Regions from separate parts of the Ancylobacter novellus DSM 506 genome, predicted to be linked through region 1. Evidence: predicted binding sites of a transcription regulator. Region 1 holds the regulator's gene; each other region holds the start of a gene.
What was found. Region 1 encodes LexA, which represses DNA repair genes until DNA is damaged. Its sites were predicted from a motif close to TGTTCNNNNTGTGTTCNG; they were not measured.
Positions count from the first base shown of each region.

Region 2: a site for LexA is predicted at 1,680-1,697, ahead of SNOV_RS21965 (PA0069 family radical SAM protein). Genes of this name have one in related genera too.
Region 3: a site for LexA is predicted at 1,764-1,781, ahead of ruvC (crossover junction endodeoxyribonuclease RuvC). Genes of this name have one in related genera too.

Region 1 is NC_014217.1:1,902,020-1,905,289, reverse strand. Features, by position in the region: gene SNOV_RS09125 (ComEC/Rec2 family competence protein) at 1-1,766, shown strand, start outside; gene lexA (transcriptional repressor LexA) at 1,760-2,458, opposite strand; gene SNOV_RS09115 (GntR family transcriptional regulator) at 2,651-3,270, opposite strand, start outside.
Region 2 is NC_014217.1:4,665,021-4,668,290, forward strand. Features, by position in the region: gene ypfJ (KPN_02809 family neutral zinc metallopeptidase) at 1-404, shown strand, start outside; gene moaB (molybdenum cofactor biosynthesis protein B) at 404-967, shown strand; gene SNOV_RS21960 (glycosyltransferase family protein) at 972-1,556, opposite strand; gene SNOV_RS21965 (PA0069 family radical SAM protein) at 1,877-2,992, shown strand; gene SNOV_RS21970 (VOC family protein) at 2,989-3,270, shown strand, end outside.
Region 3 is NC_014217.1:3,186,700-3,189,969, reverse strand. Features, by position in the region: gene SNOV_RS15135 (LysR family transcriptional regulator) at 1-338, opposite strand, end outside; gene SNOV_RS15130 (aldo/keto reductase) at 458-1,474, shown strand; gene ruvC (crossover junction endodeoxyribonuclease RuvC) at 1,797-2,336, shown strand; gene ruvA (Holliday junction branch migration protein RuvA) at 2,333-2,950, shown strand; gene SNOV_RS15115 (hypothetical protein) at 2,947-3,270, shown strand, end outside.

The DNA of each region.
Region 1 (3,270 bases):
GGCCGCCGCCGGGGCCGGCCTATCCCGGCGGCTTCGATTTCGGCCGCGCGGTCTGGTTCGACGGCATCGGCGCCACCGGCTATGCGCTCGGCCGCCCGCAAATCGTTCCGGCGCCTGTGATCGCGCCGGCCGGTCTGGCGTTGACGACCTGGCTCGACGGCACGCGGCACGCTATCGCCGCGCGCATCCGCGCCGCCTTGCCGGGCGAGGAGGGCGGGGTGGCGGTGGCGCTGGTCACCGGGCTGCGCGACGCGGTGGCGGAGCCGATCGAGGAGAGCATGCGCGTCGCCGGCTTGTCGCACATCCTCTCCATTTCCGGCCTGCACATGGCACTGGTTGCGACCACCGTGTTCTTCCTAGCTCGGGCCCTGCTGGCGCTGTTTCCCGATCTCGCGCTGCGCTATCCGATCAAGGCCTGGGCGGCGGTGCCGGCGGCGCTGTCGGCGACGTTCTATCTGCTGCTCTCCGGCGCCGAACTGGCCACCCAGCGCGCCTATGTGATGACGCTGATCGTGCTCGCCGGCATCGTGCTCGGCCGTCCGGCGCTCACCTTGCGCACGCTGGCGGTGGCGGCGCTTGCGGTGCTGGCGCTCACCCCTTGGGCGGTGCTCGATCCCGGCGCGCAGATGTCCTTCGCCGCCACGCTGGCGCTCATCGCCGCCTATGAGCGGTACGGCCATTTCGTGACCACGCCGCCGGGCACGGCGGAGGACGCCGTCTGGCTGCGTCGGCCGGCCCGCTATGTCGCGGCGCTGGTGCTGGCTTCGCTCGCCGCCGGTCTCGCCACCGCGCCCTATGCGGCGTTCCATTTCCAACGGCTGGCGCCGCTGAGCCTGATCGCCAACCTCGCCGCCATGCCGGCCGTCTCCTTCATCGTCATGCCCGCGGGCCTGGTCGGCGCGGTGCTGATGCCGTTCGGCTGGGACGATCGGGCCTGGCGGCTGATGGGCTGGGGCATCGACCTGATGCGCGACATCGCCGATTTCGTCGCACGTATCCCTGGAGCGGATCGCGGCGTATCCGCCATGCCGATGGCGAGCCTCGTGCTGCTCAGCCTCGCCTTGATGGCGCTCTGCCTCTCCCGCACGCGGCTGATCCTGCTGGCTCCGGTGCTTGCCATCCTCGCGCTGTGGATCGCCGCGCGCGAGCCGCGGCCCGACCTATTCGTCGATGGCGAAGCGCGCACCGTCGCCGTGCGTGGGCCGGACGGCGCGCTCGCCGTCATGGGTGACCGCACGAGCGGTCTTGCCGACCGCTTCGCGGTGGAGCAGTGGCTGAGCGCCGACGGCGACCGCGCGCGCGCCGGCTCGAAAGAGCTGATACAGGCGGCTGCCTGCGATCCGCTCGGCTGCACACTGCCGCTCGTCGGCGGCGCGCTCGTTGCCCTGTCGCGGCATCCGGATTCGCTGGAGGACGATTGCCGCCTTGCCCGCGTGCTGGTGACGCCCTTCACGGCGCCTTCCGAATGCGCGGCGACGGTCATCCATCTCGATCCGCGCAAGGCGGGCGGCGGGGTGGCCGGCTATCGGACGGAGGAGGGCGAACTGCGGCTCGTCTCGGCCAACGCGCCCTATGGCGGCCGGCCCTGGCAGGCTGCCCCGCCGCGAGTTGCGACGACCAATGCTGCCGCGAGACTGCAGCCCATCACCGGCGCGGCTCAAGCCGGCAAACCGGCCGTCGCGCGCGCAACGGCAAGGTCGCGCGATCCGCTCGACGACATGGTTGGCGAAAGTGCCTCGGAGCGGCCGGCGAACGCTCCTCAGTAGCGCCGGAACAGGCCGACCAGCTTGCCCTGGATGCGCACGCGGTCGGGGCCGAAGATGCGGGTCTCATAGGCCGGGTTCGCCGCCTCCAGCGCCACCGAGGCGCCCTTGCGGCGCAGGCGCTTGAGAGTGGCTTCCTCGTCGTCGATCAGCGCCACCACGATCTCGCCGGTGTTGGCGGAATCAGTCTTGCGGATCAGCGCCAGGTCGCCGTCGAGGATACCGGCCTCGACCATGGAATCGCCGCGCACTTCCAGCGCGAAATGCTCGCCGCCAGCCAGCATTTCCGGCGGCATGCTGATGGTGTGGTCGCGCGACTGGATGGCCGAGATCGGCGTGCCGGCGGCGATGCGGCCCATGACAGGGATCGGCACCGAGCGGCGCACATCCTCGCTGTCTTCGGAGGGGCGCACGCGGCCGAGATTGCCCTCGATGACGTTGGGGGCGAAGGGGCGAGCGGCAGGCTTGGGCGGCTGCGCGTCCTCGGGGAGGCGGATCACCTCCAGCGCCCGCGCCCGGTTCGGCAGGCGGCGGATGAAGCCGCGCTCCTCCAGCGCCGTGATCAGCCGGTGGATGCCGGACTTCGACCTGAGGTCGAGCGCCTCCTTCATCTCCTCGAAGGAAGGCGGCACGCCGTCCTTCTGCAGACGCTCGTTGATGAACAGGAGCAGCTCATGCTGTTTGCGGGTGAGCATCCTGAGAATCCCGTCTGGCCGGCGTCGCCGGAATGAAACAAATCGCGAACAAAGACTATACGTTCTTATTGTGTTCCACAATGGGTAAAGGGATCGCTAAACGCGTGTAAAAGCGGTGAAATCGGCCATTGAGCGGCTGAATTCGCCCGGCGAGCGCCTCTTTGGCCTCCAAACAGGGGCGCCGGGGCCGAATCAGATCGTCTGCGCGTATTGCTCGTAGGCGTCGTGGACGATGGCGATATGGCTGCGCATGGCCGCAGCGGCGCCGTCGCGGTCGCCGCGCAGGATCGCCGTCACCACCTGATCGTGCTCGGTGTGGGAGAGGGCGAGGCGCCCGAGCGCGCGGAACTGCGCCCGGCGGAAGGGCGAGAGCCGCCGGCGCGTGCCGATCGTGATCTCGATCAGGTACTCGTTGTGGCTGCCGGCATAGATCGAGTTGTGGAACTGTTCGTTCGCCTCGCGATAGGCGGTGAACTCGCCCTGCCGCATGAAGTCGCTCATGTCGGCGTGCAGCTGTTCGAGCTGGCGGCGCTCCGGCGGCGTCATGTTGAGTGCGGAGAGGCCGGCGCAGAGCGCCTCGAGTTCGGCCATCACGTCGAACATGTTCTGCAGCCGCTCGACGCTCGGACGGGCCACCACCGCGCCGCGATGCGGACGGGCGTCGACCAGGCCGGAGGCGGTGAGCTCGCGCAGCGCCTCGCGGACCGGCGTGCGCGACACGCCGAAGCGGGCGGCGAGCGCAGTCTCGTCCAGCGCAGTGCCCGGTGGCAGCGTGCCGCGGGTGATCTCGTCGGCGAGTTGAATGCGCAACT
Region 2 (3,270 bases), 2.0 Mb from region 1:
CGCCGGGCGACTTTGCCGCCGCCTATGTCATCGCCCATGAGGTCGGCCATCACGTCGAGAACCAGATCGGCATCCTGCCGCAGGTGCAGCAGCGCCAGCGTCAGGCCTCGCAGGCCGAGGCGAATGCGCTCTCGGTGCGCGTCGAGCTGATGGCCGACTGCCTCGCCGGCGTGTGGGCTTATCACGCCAACGAGCAGTGGCGCATCCTCGAGGAGGGCGACATCGAGGAGGCGCTGAACGCCGCCAGCGCCATCGGCGATGATCGGCTGCAGAAGCAGGCGCAGGGCTATGCGGTGCCGGACAGCTTCACCCATGGCAGCTCGGCGCAACGGGTGAAGTGGTTCAAGCAGGGGTTGAAATCCGGCTCCATGAAGCAGTGCAACACCTTCCAGGGCAACATCTGATGATCGCCGAGACACCCTTCGTGCCGCTCGCCATCGCGGTGTTGACCATCTCCGACACGCGCAGCTTCGCCGACGACCGCTCGGGCACCACGCTGGTCGAGCGAGTGGAGAAGGCCGGCCATCGGCTCGCCGACCGCGCCATCGTGCCGGACGACGTCGAGGCGATCCGCGCCCGCGTCTCCGGCTGGATCGCCGATCCGGCGGTCGATGTCGTCATCACCACCGGTGGCACCGGCTTCACCGGCCGTGACGTGACCCCTGAAGCCATCGAGCCGCTGTTCGAGAAGCGCATGGAAGGCTTCTCGACCGTGTTCCACATGGTGTCGTTCGGCAAGATCGGCACCTCGACGCTGCAGAGCCGTGCCACCGCCGGGGTGGCGAACTCGACCTACATCTTCTGCCTGCCGGGCTCGCCCGGCGCCTGCCGCGACGGCTGGGACGAGATCCTCGTCCACCAGCTCGACATACGCCACAAGCCCTGCAATTTCGTCGAGATCCTGCCCCGGCTCGACGAGCACCTGAAGCGCGGCAAGCTGCGCGTGCCGGCTGGGACGTCAGCCTGAGCGGTCAGCCGTCCGGCAGCAATATCTGCGAGCGCAGCAGCACCAGCCGGTTGCGCCCGACGCAGCCCAGCAGGCGCCGGGACGTGTTCGCCCCGGCTTCGTGGCCGCCGATCGCCTCGTAGAAGCGCCGGTGGATGAGCAACCCCTGCTCGGGCCGTGGCCTGCCGGTGACGGCATGGCGCAGCACCGCCGCCGCTTCCCTGATGCGGGGCGAGACGCCGAAGCCATCCAGCGCCAGCCGGAAGGTCGCCGCTCTCGCATCGGTCACGCCGGTGCGCTCGATCTGGTCGGTGAAGTTGCGCACCTCGCGCGTCCAGCCGTCTTGCAGCAGGCCTTTCGGCTCGAGGAAGAACAGCCAGGGTGCGCGCGCCGCCTGCGCGCCCATGCGCAGCCGCTCGCCCTCGTCGGCAGGGCCGGCCACATATTCGCACCCCGCCGCGTCCGCTATCTCCGCGACCTCCGGCGAGCCGCCCGAATCGACCAGCACCACCTCGCGCACGATGCCGGCGGCGGCGCCGGGCACCAGCGCCGCCAGCGTCGGGATCAGCAGCTTGGCCGGTTCCTGCGTGGGTATGACGACCGAGATCACGCGCCCAGCCACCCCTTCGACGATCTTGGCTTGGAGAAGGCCCGCAGGCCTGACGGATGCAGCATTTTCCTGCCTATCGCAGCGTTTTGCGCGCGTATAGCCCGACCGTCACAATTCGCTGGATGTTCTTGATATGTTCTCATTGGTGGAGTAGGAATCCGCCCATGGAACGCCGATCGCCCGAACTTCCCCGCGCCGCTGGCGCGCCGCCGGTCTCCCGGCCCGCTCCCAAGCATGTGGGGCGGCTGGCGGAGGAACGGCGCGTGCGCCGGGACGAGGAGCACCGTGCTGCCGCCCGCGACCTCTCGACCCTGTCGGACATGGATGCGGTGCCACCCGCGCCGAAGCCGGACTGGCTGGTGGAGGAGGAACGCCGGCGCGGTCGCGGCGCGCTCTCCAATGCCGCCGGGCGTTTCGAGCCGGGCGCGCGCGAGGCGTTCGACGATGGCTGGCAGTCGCTCGACAACCTTCCGCCCTTCCGCACCAGCGTCACGGTGGAGAAGCCGCGCACCATCATCAACCGCAACGATTCGCCCGATGTCGGCTTCGACCGCTCGATCAACCCCTATCGCGGCTGCGAGCATGGCTGCATCTACTGCTTCGCGCGGCCGACCCACGCCTATCAGGGCCTTTCCGCCGGGCTCGATTTCGAGACCAAGCTTTTCGCCAAGCCGGACGCGCCGGAGCTCCTGGTGAAGGAGCTCTCTAAGCCCGGCTATGAGCCGCGCACCATCGCGCTCGGCATCAACACCGACGCCTATCAGCCGATCGAGCGCGAATGGCGGCTGACCCGGCGCATCCTCGAAGTGCTGCGTGACTTCGGCCACCCCGTCGGCATCGTCACCAAGTCGGCACTGGTGCTGCGCGATCTCGACATCATCGCCCCCATGGCCGAGCGTGGGCTGATCAAGGTCGCGCTCTCGGTCACCTCGCTCGACCACAAGCTCGCCCGCATCATGGAACCGCGCGCCACGACGCCGCAGCGCCGCATCGACACCATCCGCCAACTTTCGGAAGCGGGCGTGCCGGTGGCGGTGCTGGTGGCCCCCGTCATTCCCGCCGTCACCGACGCCGAGATGGAGCGCATCCTCGATGCCGCCGCTGCCGCCGGGGCGAAGGAGGCCGGCTATGTGATGCTGCGCGTGCCGCTGGAGATCCGCGACCTGTTCAAGGAATGGCTGCTCGCGCATTTCCCCGACCGCTATCGTCACGTAACATCGCTGCTGAAGGAGCTGCATGGCGGCAAGGAATATGATTCCACCTTCGGCCACCGCATGACCGGCTCGGGGCCCTATGCCTGGACCATGGCGCGGCGCTTCGAGATCGCCGTCGAGCGGCTCGGCCTCAACCGCCGCCATACGAAGCTGACCACCCGTCATTTCAGCCGCCCACCGAAGCGGGGCGAGCAATTGTCGCTGTTCGGGGAGGAAACATGAGCGCCACGACCATGGAAGACCCGGCGAAGGGACCGGAGGCGGAGCCTCAAGATGCGGTCGAACACGAGGAGAGGAGCGGCAAGGTGGCCGCCTTCCGCAGGCGCGCCATGCCGCCGCTGCGCCTCTCGCTCGTCACGCTAGGCGTCACCGACCTCAAGCGCGCCATCGCCTTCTACGAGGCGCTGGGGCTGGAGCGGAAGGTGAAGGCGGCGGAGGGCGTCGCCTTCTTCGATATGGGCGGGGTGGTGCTGTCGCTCTATCCGCGCCACGAGCTCGCC
Region 3 (3,270 bases), 1.3 Mb from region 1:
AGCAAGGGCGCCAGCGCGCCGCGGGCCACGGGCGTCGGCACGTTGAGCCGCAGCGTGCCAATCGGGGTGTCGCGGAAATGATTGACCTCGTCGAGCGCCTCGCCGACGTCCGAAAGCGCCGGCACCAGCCGGTCGAACAGCCGGCGGCCGGCCTCGGTCAGCGTCACGCTTCGGGTCGTCCGGTTCATCAGCCGGACGCCGAGCTGCTCCTCCAGCCGGCGCATCGCCTCGCTCAACGTGGAAGCCGAAACCCCGCGCTCCTTGGCCGACTGACGGAAGCTGCGCTGGCGGGCCACGGCGACGAAGGCGTCGAGCAGCGAGAGGTCGGGCTTGGCCATTGTGCGGAAATCCGAACGGTCCATTTGGGAATGGCCATATTATCGAACAGGAACTTTGGCGCCATATCTCGCTTCATCCCGCCGGCCATGCTCCGGCGCCAGCGCAATGGAGAACCGCCATGACCAGTCTTTCGCGCACCCGCCTCGGCGCCACCGGCCCGGAGACCTCTGTCCTCGGCCTCGGCGCCATGGGCATGTCCGGCATGTACGGCCCGTCCGATCGCGAGGAGAGCCTCGCCACGCTGCATGCTGCGCTCAAGGCCGGCATGACGCTGATCGACACCGGCGACTTCTACGGCATGGGCCACAACGAGATACTGATCGGCGACGCGCTGGCTGGCGTGCCGCGCCAGGCCTACCAGCTCAGCGTCAAGTTCGGTGCGCTGCGCGACCCGGCCGGCGGCTGGGGCGGCTATGATCTGCGCCCGGCGGCGATCCGCAACGCGCTCGCCCAGTCGCTGCAGAAGCTACGGGTCGACTACATCGACATCTACCGCCCTTCGCGCCTGCCGGCCGGCTCCGACGTCGAGGAGGTGATCGGCACGCTCGCCGAGATGGTGAAGGCCGGCTATGTCCGGCACATCGGCCTCTCGGAAGTGGGCGCCGACACCATCCGCCGCGCGAGCGCCGTGCACCCGATCAGCGACCTGCAGATCGAATATTCGCTGATCTCACGCGGGCCGGAGGACGAGATATTCCCGGTGCTGCGCGAGCTCGGCATCGGCATGACCGCCTATGGCGTGCTCTCGCGCGGGCTGATCAGCGGCCATTTCAGTGGCACGCAGGCGCAGGGCGACTTCCGCGCCATGAGCCCGCGCTTCCAGGGCGAGAATGTCGAGGCCAACCTCGCGCTCGTCGAGGCGCTGCGGCAGGTGGCGAGCGCGCGCGGCATCTCGGTGGCGCAGACGGCGATCGCCTGGGTGGCCGCACAGGGCGTGAAGAACGGCATCGATATCGTGCCCCTCGTCGGCGCCCGCCGCCGCGACCGGCTCACCGAGGCGCTCGGCGCGGCGCAGGTGCAGCTAACGCCGGACGACCTTGCGGCCATCGAGCGCGCGGTGCCGAAGGGCGCGGCCGCCGGCGAGCGTTACCCGTCCTTCGCCATGGCTGACCTCGACAGCGAGAAGAAGGGGTGAGACTGCACACGTCCGCTATCGGCTGGCACCTCAGAGCCTGACCTGTAATCGCGACCGGGATGCTTGGAGGCTCGTCATGGCCGGGCTTGGCCCGGCCATCCACGCCTACGGTACGGCTTGGAGCGCCCGGCAGGTCGTGGATCCCCGGGCCAAGCCCGGGGATGACGGTGTGAGGGCGGCGCTGTCGTTCCGAGGAGGCGATTTCCGTCAGCCCGATCCCTTCACCCCTCGTTAACCATGTTCGCCCTCCGCCCCGATGTCGGGGTGGATCGGGGCGGTGCGGCCTAGGCGTTCGTCCTTTGTTCGGGTACGCACTGTACCCATGGCGCCGTCTCCGATTCGCATCGTCGGGCTCGATCCCGGCCTCCGCCGCACCGGCTGGGGGGTGATCGAGGCCATCGGCACGAAGCTGTCCTTCATCGCCTGCGGCACCGTGCTGCCGCCCGAGGACGATGATCTCGCCGCGCGGCTGGCCTATCTCCACACCGAGCTGGTCCGCGTGATCAGCGTCCATGCGCCGGACGAGGCGGCGGTGGAGGAGACCTTCGTCAACATGAACCCGGCCTCGACGCTGAAGCTCGGCCAGGCGCGCGGCGTGGTGATGCTCACCCCGGCGCTGGCGGGCGTGCCGGTCTCCGAATATGCGGCGCTGCTGGTGAAGAAGACCGTGGTCGGCGCCGGCCGCGCCGACAAGGCGCAGATCCGCATGATGATCAAGGTGCTGCTGCCCAAGGCGGACTTCACCACCGACGACGCGGCGGATGCGCTTGCGGTCGCGGTCACCCACGCCCAGCATCGCTGCATGGCGCAGGTGAAGGCGAGATTCGCGGAGAAGGTGGCGCTCAAGGTGGCGGCGCGATGATCGGCAAGCTCAAGGGCATCGTCGATAGCTACGTTGAGGACCATGTGATCCTCGACGTGCACGGCGTCGGCTATCTCGTGCACTGCTCCGCCCGCACGCTCCAGCAGTTGCCATCGCCCGGCGAGGCGGCGACGCTGTTCATCGAGACCTTCGTGCGCGAGGACATGATCCGCCTCTACGGTTTCGCCAGCCCGGCGGAGAAGGCGTGGTTCACCCTCTTGCAGAATGTGCAGGGCGTCGGCGCCAAGGTGGCGCTTTCCGTACTCTCCGTGCTCTCGCCCTCCGAGCTGGCCAACGCCGTGGCGCTGGGCGACCGGGCCATGGTGGCGCGCGCCAACGGCGTCGGTCCGAAGGTTGCCGCCCGCATCGTCGCCGAATTGAAGGACAAGGCGCCGGGCTTCGCCGACATCGATCCGGCGGTGGCGGGGCTCGCCGCGCAGATCGAGGAGCGCCATGCGCCCGCGCCGGTGGCGGATGCGGTCTCGGCGCTGGTCAATCTCGGCTATGCGCAGATTCAGGCCAGCGCGGCGGTGGCTGCCGCCATGCGCGAGGCGGGGGAGGGGGCGGATGCCGCCCGGCTGATCCGCCTCGGCCTGAAGGAGCTGGCGCGGTGAGCGGTTCACACTCCGCTTCGTCCGGCGTCGTCTGGCCGTGGCCGTCGCGCATCCCGCCGATCATCCTCGCCTATGGCGGAAGCGTGCTTGCCGCACTGGCCTTCGAGCGCTTCTTGCACAGCGCGATGTCGGCCGGTTATGCCGCCATCGTCGTGGTGCCGGGCGGGCTGGCGGCGGGGATCGCCGCCTTTGCGCTCTCCTTCACCCCGCGCCGGCGGCTGGTCGTGCTGGCGGCGACAGTGATCGTGGCGCTGCTGCCGCTTGGCGTCATCGCCCTCTCCTTCGACTTCCAGCAATATCGGTCGATCTTCGAGGAGCGC